Regions from separate parts of the Paraburkholderia sp. RL17-337-BIB-A genome, predicted to be linked through region 1. Evidence: riboswitches for the same ligand, from Rfam matches in the RefSeq annotation. Region 1 holds a riboswitch; the other holds the start of a gene.

The links. A riboswitch is a leader RNA that binds a small molecule or an ion and turns the genes downstream of it on or off. The one in region 1 is predicted to bind thiamine pyrophosphate.
Region 2: linked by a shared signal. The riboswitch ahead of thiC (phosphomethylpyrimidine synthase ThiC) and the one ahead of P0D84_RS01320 (FAD-dependent oxidoreductase) in region 1 are both predicted to bind thiamine pyrophosphate.

What each region holds. Positions count from the first base shown of each region.
Region 1 covers NZ_JARESY010000001.1:278,226-282,639, forward strand. Annotated here, with positions in the region: gene P0D84_RS01315 (ABC transporter ATP-binding protein/permease) at 1-1,744, opposite strand, end outside; TPP riboswitch at 2,123-2,246, shown strand; gene P0D84_RS01320 (FAD-dependent oxidoreductase) at 2,484-3,614, shown strand; gene thiS (sulfur carrier protein ThiS) at 3,701-3,898, shown strand; gene P0D84_RS01330 (thiazole synthase) at 3,938-4,414, shown strand, end outside.
Region 2 covers NZ_JARESY010000001.1:1,433,063-1,437,476, reverse strand. Annotated here, with positions in the region: gene P0D84_RS06670 (cytochrome b/b6 domain-containing protein) at 1-606, opposite strand, end outside; gene P0D84_RS06665 (GreA/GreB family elongation factor) at 1,199-1,609, shown strand; TPP riboswitch at 1,764-1,882, shown strand; gene thiC (phosphomethylpyrimidine synthase ThiC) at 2,060-3,991, shown strand; gene P0D84_RS06655 (hypothetical protein) at 4,395-4,414, shown strand, end outside.

The DNA.
Region 1 (4,414 bases):
CAATCGGTTCGCCCGAGCGCTCGACGTCGAGCGTGTCGCCGTGGAACGCCGCCAGCGATTCGCGATGCGCGACGCTGACGATCGCCGCCTTCGGCAGCCGCTCGGTGAACAGGTGATAGAGACGTGCTTCGTTTTCCGCATCGAGCGCGCTGGTCGCTTCGTCGAGGAACAAGTAGTCCGGCTTGTGCAGCAAGACGCGAGCGCCGGCGAGGCGCTGTTGTTCGCCCGGCGACAGAATGCGCGTCCAGTGTCCCGATTCCTGCAGGCGGTCGGCGTACTCCGACAGGTGGCAGGTGACGAGCGCTTCGCGGCATTCTTCGTCGGTGTAGGTGTCCGCGGAGGACGGATAGGTGAGCGCGGCTTTCAGTGTGCCGATCGGCATGTAGCTCACTTGCGGGATGAACATCATGCGCGCGTTGACCGGGGCGTCGATCGAGCCGTCGCCGAACGGCCACAAGCCGGCGAGCGCGCGCATCAGCGTGCTCTTGCCCGAACCGGACGGACCGCGCACCAGCCAGCGCGAGCCCGGCTTGATCGCGATATCGCGAATGCGCGACAGCGGGTTGCCGTTCGGCAGCGCAAGCTGCAGGCCTTCGGTGGAAAGCTTGTCTTCGTCGACAAAATGCAGATTGATGCCGCCATGCGCGGTAGCCGGCGACACCGATTCCTTCAGACGCGGCGCATGCACGATGCGCTTGAATTCACGCAACCGGTTCACGGTAGCGCGCCACTCGACCAGGGTGCCGTAACTGTTGATGAACCACGAGAACGAATCGCTGACGGTGCCGAATGCGCTCGAGATCTGCATCAGCACGCCGAACGTGAAGGCGCCGGCGAAGTAGCGGGGGGCCGCCACCACCAGCGGAAAGATGATCGCGATCTGACCATAGAAGCTCAACACGAAGGTGAGCCGCTTGGTGTACTTCATCACCTGCCACCAGTTGTCGCGGATGCGGGCGAACAGCGAGTGGGTGTTCTTCTTCTCGGTCTCCATGCCGTCGTAGAAGGCGATCTGCTCGGCGTTTTCACGCAGACGGATCAGGCCGAAACGGAAATCCGCCTCGACTTTCTGTGCCTGGTAATTGATCGACACGAGCGGATGGCCGACCTTCTGGATGATCAGCGAGCCGACCACCGCGTACAGTGCCGCGGCCCACACCATGTAACCCGGAATCTGCAACGGCATGCCGCCGAGCGAAATGGTCAGCGCGCCGGCCAGCGACCACAGGATCGTGATGAACGAGACCAGCGTGACAACCGTGGACAGCAGATCGAGCGTCAGCGAGAGCGTGGTGGTGGCGAACGATTGCAGGTCGTCGCTGATCCGCTGGTCGGGATTGTCGGTGAGCCGGTCGCGTTCGATCCGGTAGAAGGCGCTGTCGTGCAGCCACTCGTTGAGATAACGCGTGGTCAGCCACTGGCGCCAGCGAAAGCCGAGCATCTGGCGCAGATAGCGACCGTACACCGCAAGAATGATGAAGCCGAACGCGAGCCCCGAGAACACCATCAGCAGGTGCGGGAAGTCGTGGACGTTCTTGGTCTGTAATGCGTTGTAGAAGTCGGCGCTCCAGTGGTTCAGGCGCACGTTGATCCACACGACGAGCAGATTCATCACGATGATCGCGATGAGCAGCCCCCACGCCGTTTTTCGTTCTTCGGAAATCCAATAGGGTTTGATCAGGCTCCAGGCGGAGACTTTTTCGTCCGGCGGCAGCGCGGGGCTGGAAGCGGTATTCGGTGTCATGAGCATCCTGATGAAGTGCTGGCCCATCCGGGGGCCGGCCCATCGAGGCTGGCCTGTGTGAGGCCGGCCTACGTCGGGTTTGCGGTGCGTGCCCGGGCGTCGTGCTCGACGAATTAGCGTCCGGGTGAGCGTCCGATTCTGGCGCGAAGCCCTTAAGTGAAAATTAATTTCCGCTTCAAGGCCTCGCCGCGATGCCGCCCTCGCGCATGCGGCCAAGCATGTCGCACGCGCGTGGCTCCTGCGGCATCCGGTGTTGGCATTGTGCCAGAGCGCTGCGCTCGGCCGTATTGATGAAGCGAAAGATGGTGCCGGATCAACGGCGTGCGAGGGCTAGCCCATCGGTTTGCGGGCGCCGCGCCTTTTATGGTCTAATGACCTTCGACGAAACAGGGGTGCTTTGCCCACAGGCTGCGTGATTCTCACGCAGCGGCGGCGAGGCTGAGAGAGACCCTTTGCACCCGATCCGGGTAATACCGGCGCGGGAAGTTTCCGGAAGCAGCCAGTCTTCCATTCCCCGCCGGGCGGCGTCCGTCATTGGACGCGCGTGTTGCCCGGCCGGCCTTGCCCGCCGGTTTCGTCCTGGGTACGTGCGTTTTTGGCCGTACGGAAAGGACTCGATGACCGCCTATTCTTCAGATATGTGTTTTGCGTGTTTTGCTTTCGGCCGCGCGCTCGTCAGTTGTGCCGGCGCGCCGTGCTGCTTTAGCCCTGCTTGCCGTTGCGACTCGGGGTGGGCGCGATGAATCGTTCTGCTCAACCTGATTTCGCGGTACTCGGCGGGGGGCTGTGCGGGCGCCTCGTCGCATGGCGTCTCGCCGGGCAGGGGCACCGTGTTGCGCTCTATGAGCGCGGCGATGCCGCGGGCACGCAAGCCGCGGCCTGGGTCGCCGCCGCCATGCTGGCGCCGCTTGCCGAAGCCGCCAGTGCGGAACTGCTGATCACCCGTCTGGGCGCGAGTTCGCTCGACGCCTGGCCGCGAGTGCTGGCCGAATTGCCTGAACCGGTGTTCTTCCAGCGCAATGGCACGCTGGTCGTATGGCATCACGCCGACCGCACCGAAGCGCCGTTGTTCGAGCGCCGGGTGCGCTCGAACGCGCCTGCTGAATTGCTCGACGGCGGCTTCGTCACGCTGACCGGTGCTCAGGTCGGTGCCGCTGAGCCGGCGTTGGCGGGTCGTTTCAACCAGGGCTGGCTGCTGCCGCGCGAAGGCCAGCTGGATAACCGCCAGGTGCTGGCCGCGCTCGCCGCGGGCCTCGCCCAGCGTGGTGTCGAAACGCACTGGAACACAGCGGTCGACGACCATGCGTTGCCGCCCGCGCGCATCACGATCGACTGCCGCGGTTTGGGCGCGAAGCCCGTGTTGCCCACGCTGCGCGGCATTCGCGGCGAAGTCGCCCGCGTGCATGCGCCGGGTATCAAGCTGACGCGACCGGTCCGCCTGCTGCATCCGCGCTATCCGCTGTATATCGCACCGAAGCCCAACGATCTCTACGTAATCGGCGCAACCGAGGTGGAAGGCGAGGACATGTCGCCCGTCAGCGTGCGCTCGGCGCTCGAACTGCTGAGCGCGGCGTTTTCCGTGCATCCCGGCTTCGGCGAGGCACGCATCCTCGAACTGAATTCGCAGTGCCGCCCGACTTTGCCGGACCACCGTCCGGCCCTGCTGTGGGATGGCGCGCAAACACTGCGCGTGAACGGCCTGTACCGGCACGGCTACATGATCGTGCCCGAAGTCGCCGACGAAGCCGTGCGCTTCGCCGCGGCGCTGCTCGACGGCCGCATCGGTGACGCCGATGCTTTCGCCGACTGGCAAAGTGCCGCGCGTTGGAGCGAGCTGTTTCACCTGGATTCCACGCGGGAGCCGGCATGAGCGTTGCGCGCCTGCTGATGAACTAACCGCACGCAAATAAGCGCGCCGCGCTGCTACCGTCATCGATTGAACCGTATTCGAACACCATGGACATTCATATCAATCAGAAGCCGTTGTCGCTGCCCGATGGCGCGACTGTCGCCGATGCGCTCGCCGCGTTCGGCGCGCGTCCGCCGTTCGCGGTCGCGCTGAACGGCGATTTCGTCGCGCGTACCCAACATGCGGCACGCGCGCTGCAGCCGGGCGACAAGCTCGATGTCGTGCAACCCGTGGCCGGCGGCTAAACGCCGCGCCACGCATTGCCGGAGACCAGGACTATGCAAATGACTTCCCTCCACACCGCCGACGCGCTCACGCTCTACGGCCAAAGCTTCGCGAGCCGCGTGTTGCTCGGCACCTCGCGCTATCCGTCGCTGCAATCGCTGTCGGATTCGATCGACGCCGCGCGCCCCGGCATGGTGACCGTCGCGCTGCGCCGGCAGATGAACGAAGGCGGCGCCGAAGCCGGTTTCTTCGATCTGCTCAAGCGCCACGGCGTGCCTTTGTTGCCAAACACAGCCGGCTGCCTGACTGTCGGCGAGGCGGTGACCACCGCGCATATGGCGCGTGAAATCTTCGAAACCGAGTGGATCAAGCTCGAGCTGATTGGCGACGACTACACGCTGCAGCCCGATCCCATCGGCCTGATCGAAGCGGCTGCACAACTGATCAAGGACGGTTTCAAGGTGCTGCCGTATTGCACCGAAGATCTCGTGATCGGCCGCCGTCTGCTCGATGTGGGCTGCGAAGCGCTCATGCCG
Region 2 (4,414 bases), 1.2 Mb from region 1:
CGCCACCATCGCCAGATGCACGACGATGAACGCCGCCAGCAGCGACATGGCGCAGAAGTGGACAATGCGCGCGTTGTCGTAACCGCCCATCAGCTCGCGCAGCAGCGGAAACTGCACCGATTTCCAGATGGCAAGACCCGAGAGCACCAGCACGAGCAGATCGCAGACCACGAATAGATAAGCGAATTTCTGCACCGCGTTGTAGGCGCGCAGATCGGCGTGCGAGAGCTTGCCGGTCAGTGCGGCGATGAAATCGTGCAGCACGGCGCGCGGCGAGACCGGCAGGAACTTGCGCACGAAGCGTCCGGTGGCGAGATTCAGCGCGAGATACAACAGACCATTGAAGACCAGCAGCCACATCGCCGCGAAATGCCATTGCAGCGCACCGCCGAGCCAGCCGCCGAGCGTGATTGCCGGCGCAAACGTAAAGCCTTTGAAGATCGGCGACGCGTCATAGATGCGCCAACCGGACAGCATCATCAGGATCGCCGCGAGTGCGTTGAGCCAATGCGTGAGGCGCACCCACACAGGATGAATCGTGCCGTGCGTGGGTGCGGCGGGCGGAGCGGTTTCGTCGAAAGCTCGGCGGGTTCGTAGGGTTCGCATGGCGTGCTCCATCAAGATCTGCACGTTTGTCGAACCACGAGACCGGTTATGACAGCCAGTTTTGAATTTTTATTTTTGGTTTGAGTTGTTCGCCCGCGGTCGCGACCATACCATGCTGTTTATGCCCACGGGGCGCGACATGTCTGTACGTTGGCGGGCAAACTGCCGCGAACGCCCCGCTGTGGCCGGCTATCGACAAAACGCTCAGCCAGCCCACACCCCGTCCAGGCAGCACCTTCAGGCAGCAATTAAGGAGACGCCCGGCCCGTGCTAACATTCACCTTTCGATTGCGCCGATCAAGCTTTCTTTGCGGCGCTCACCCAAACATCTTTCACTCTCTGCCGGCTACCTCGATGCGCTTTCCGATCTCCCGTGCCTTCAACCGCTTGCGCCCCCGCCGCGCAACCGGTTGCGCGCGCGCGGACGTCGCGACGCCGCACCCCAGCCAGCCGTTCCGAACGCTCCCGCTTCTCGCCGCCCGGCGCCCGATCTGACGTTGCTCCCTCCATTACCGGAGCCACGTCGTCGGGCTCCGGGCTGATCTCATCCGTACGCAATTCCCTTATATGCAGATCAATTGGAGAACCCGTCATGAAAAAGACGAAAACCTGTTACCTCACCGAAATCGATGTCGCCCGGCTTGAAAAGCACGCGGCCGCGCCCGGTGCCGACGCCAAATTGCAAGACATGCTCGACGACGTGCTGGAACGCGCCGTGATCGTCGAATCGCGCGACATCCCCGCGAACATCATCACGATGAATTCACAAGCTACGCTGGTCGACGAAGGCAGCGGCGAGCAGATGACCTGGACAGTTGTCTATCCGCCCGATGCGGAGTTCGCGCAGGGCCGCCTGAACGTATTTTCGCCGCTCGGCCTCGCGCTACTCGGCGCCAGGCGCGGCGAACGCATCCGCTTCACGCCGCCAAGCGGCACGGAGAAAGTGCTGAAGCTCGAAAAGATCCTGTTCCAGCCCGAAGCCGCCGACGATTTCACGCTGTAACGCAAAGCACACTCGCGATTCAAATTTCCGCACCGCATCACACCCGGCAGCCCTATCACCATAAGAATAGTGCGTGGCTGACCGGCGTTATCTCCGACATCTGACTTTTTCAAGACGGGTTGCCAAGCAGCGCCCGGCCGGTGTATCGTGTGCGCTGCTAACGCGGGGGTCCTGCGTGGCGCGGGGGTTGGAGGTCCGTGCTGCGTGGGTGAGAAATACCCTTTGAACCTGATCTGGATAATGCCAGCGCAGGGAAGCGTACGGATTTCGCACCCCAGCTTTATCGCCTCACCTCTCGCGAATCCGACAACTTCCATCTCGTCTCCTGCTTAGCGGCCCACACATGGGACCGGAGTTGGTGCTTTGCGCCAACTCTCGTCGACCGCAACAAGTTGCATGGGACCGGAGCAAGGCGCGAAAGCGCCAACGCCGGTCGAAGAGGAGATCCGCATGAACGCCAATCCGAAGTTTCTTTCCGCCGACGCCCACGTCGACGCCGCCGCTGTCGCGCCGCTGCCGAATTCCCGCAAGGTCTACGTGACCGGCTCGCGGCCCGATATCCTCGTGCCTATGCGCGAAATCTCGCAGGCCGACACGCCGGATAGCTTCGGCGGCGAGAAGAATCCGCCGGTCTTCGTCTACGATACGTCGGGGCCTTACTCCGATCCGGAAGCCAAAATCGACATCCGCGCCGGCCTGCCCGCGCTGCGTCAAGCCTGGATCGAAGAGCGCGGCGACACCGAGGCGCTGACGGGTCTGTCGAGCGACTTCAGCCGCGAACGCGCCGCCGATACCGCGACCGCCGACCTGCGCTTCAAGGGCCTGCACCGCACGCCGCGCCGCGCGATCGCCGGCAAGAACGTCTCGCAGATGCACTACGCACGTCGCGGCATCATCACGCCGGAAATGGAATACATCGCGATTCGCGAGAACCAGCAGCGCGCCGCGTACCTGGAAAGCCTGAAGACGAGCGGCCCGAACGGCGAGAAGCTCGCCGCGATGATGGGCCGCCAGCACCCGGGCCAGGCATTCGGCGCGAGCGCATTCGGTCCCGACGGCCTGAAGGAAATCACGGCGGAATTCGTGCGAGAAGAAGTCGCGCGCGGCCGCGCGATCATCCCGAACAACATCAACCACCCGGAAAGCGAGCCGATGATCATCGGCCGCAACTTCCTCGTGAAGGTGAATGCGAACATCGGCAACTCGGCGGTGACCTCCTCCATCGGCGAAGAAGTCGACAAGATGACGTGGGCGATCCGCTGGGGCGGCGACACGGTGATGGATCTCTCCACCGGCAAGCACATCCACGAAACGCGCGAGTGGATCATCCGCAACAGCCCGGTGCCGATCGGCACGGTGCCGATCTACCAGGCTTTGGAAAAGGTCAACGGCAAGGCCGAAGACCTGACGTGGGAAATCTTCCGCGACACGCTGATCGAACAGGCCGAGCAAGGCGTCGACTACTTCACGATCCACGCGGGCGTGCGGCTGCAATACGTGCCGCTGACGGCGAAGCGCATGACGGGTATCGTCTCGCGCGGCGGCTCGATCATGGCGAAGTGGTGCCTGGCTCACCACAAGGAAAGCTTCCTGTACGAGCACTTCGAAGACATCTGCGAAATCATGAAGGCGTATGACGTGGCCTTCTCGCTCGGCGACGGCCTGCGTCCCGGCTCGATCTACGACGCGAACGACGAAGCACAGCTCGGCGAACTGAAGACCTTGGGCGAGCTGACGCAAATCGCGTGGAAACACGACGTGCAGACCATGATCGAAGGCCCCGGCCACGTGCCGATGCAACTGATCAAGGAAAACATGGACCTGCAACTGGAATGGTGCGACGAAGCGCCCTTCTACACGCTCGGACCGTTGACCACCGACATCGCGCCTGGCTACGACCACATCACCTCGGGCATTGGCGCTGCAATGATCGGCTGGTTCGGCACGGCGATGCTCTGCTACGTCACGCCGAAGGAGCACCTTGGGCTTCCGAACAAGGACGACGTCAAGACGGGCATCATCACCTATAAGCTCGCCGCGCACGCCGCCGACCTGGCAAAGGGCCATCCGGGCGCGCAGGTGCGTGACAATGCGTTGTCGAAGGCACGCTTCGAATTTCGTTGGGAAGACCAGTTCAATCTCGGTCTCGACCCGGACAAGGCGCGCGAATTCCACGACGAAACGCTGCCGAAGGATTCGGCCAAGGTCGCGCACTTCTGTTCGATGTGCGGCCCGCACTTCTGCTCGATGAAGATCACCCAGGACGTGCGCGAATTCGCCGCGCAACAAGGCGTCACCGACGACGAAGCGCTGAAGAAAGGCATGGAAGTGAAGTCGATCGAGTTCATGAAGAAAGGCGCCGAGATTTATCAGCGGCAGTAAGGGGCGGATTGCGGGCGCATCAGTACGCGCCCGCCATTCGAACTTCGACATGAACGCGTTGCAGCACCGAAGCCCGCCACCGGCGGGCTTTTGCCTTTCCACGCGGGCGGGCACACCGCATGCTCACGGAAGGGAAACACTTGATTACGAACCCGATAGTCTGCTGACAAGCTCACACATCTGGATACGGGCTTCGGGATAACATCAAATGCAAAGTGCCGCTCATTGACGGGCGTGTGACCGTACGACGACGGCGACCGCGCCACGCCGGTTGCTTCGCAAAGCGGCCTGCAATGAGGTGAAATAAGCCGTTACGGTTTTGCAATTCTGCTGGCGCGACGGCGGCGTAAGCTCAAGCCATTACGCCCCGAATGGCGGCGTCCGATTAAAACAGGAGCGCGTCATGAAGTCCCGCCTCAACAC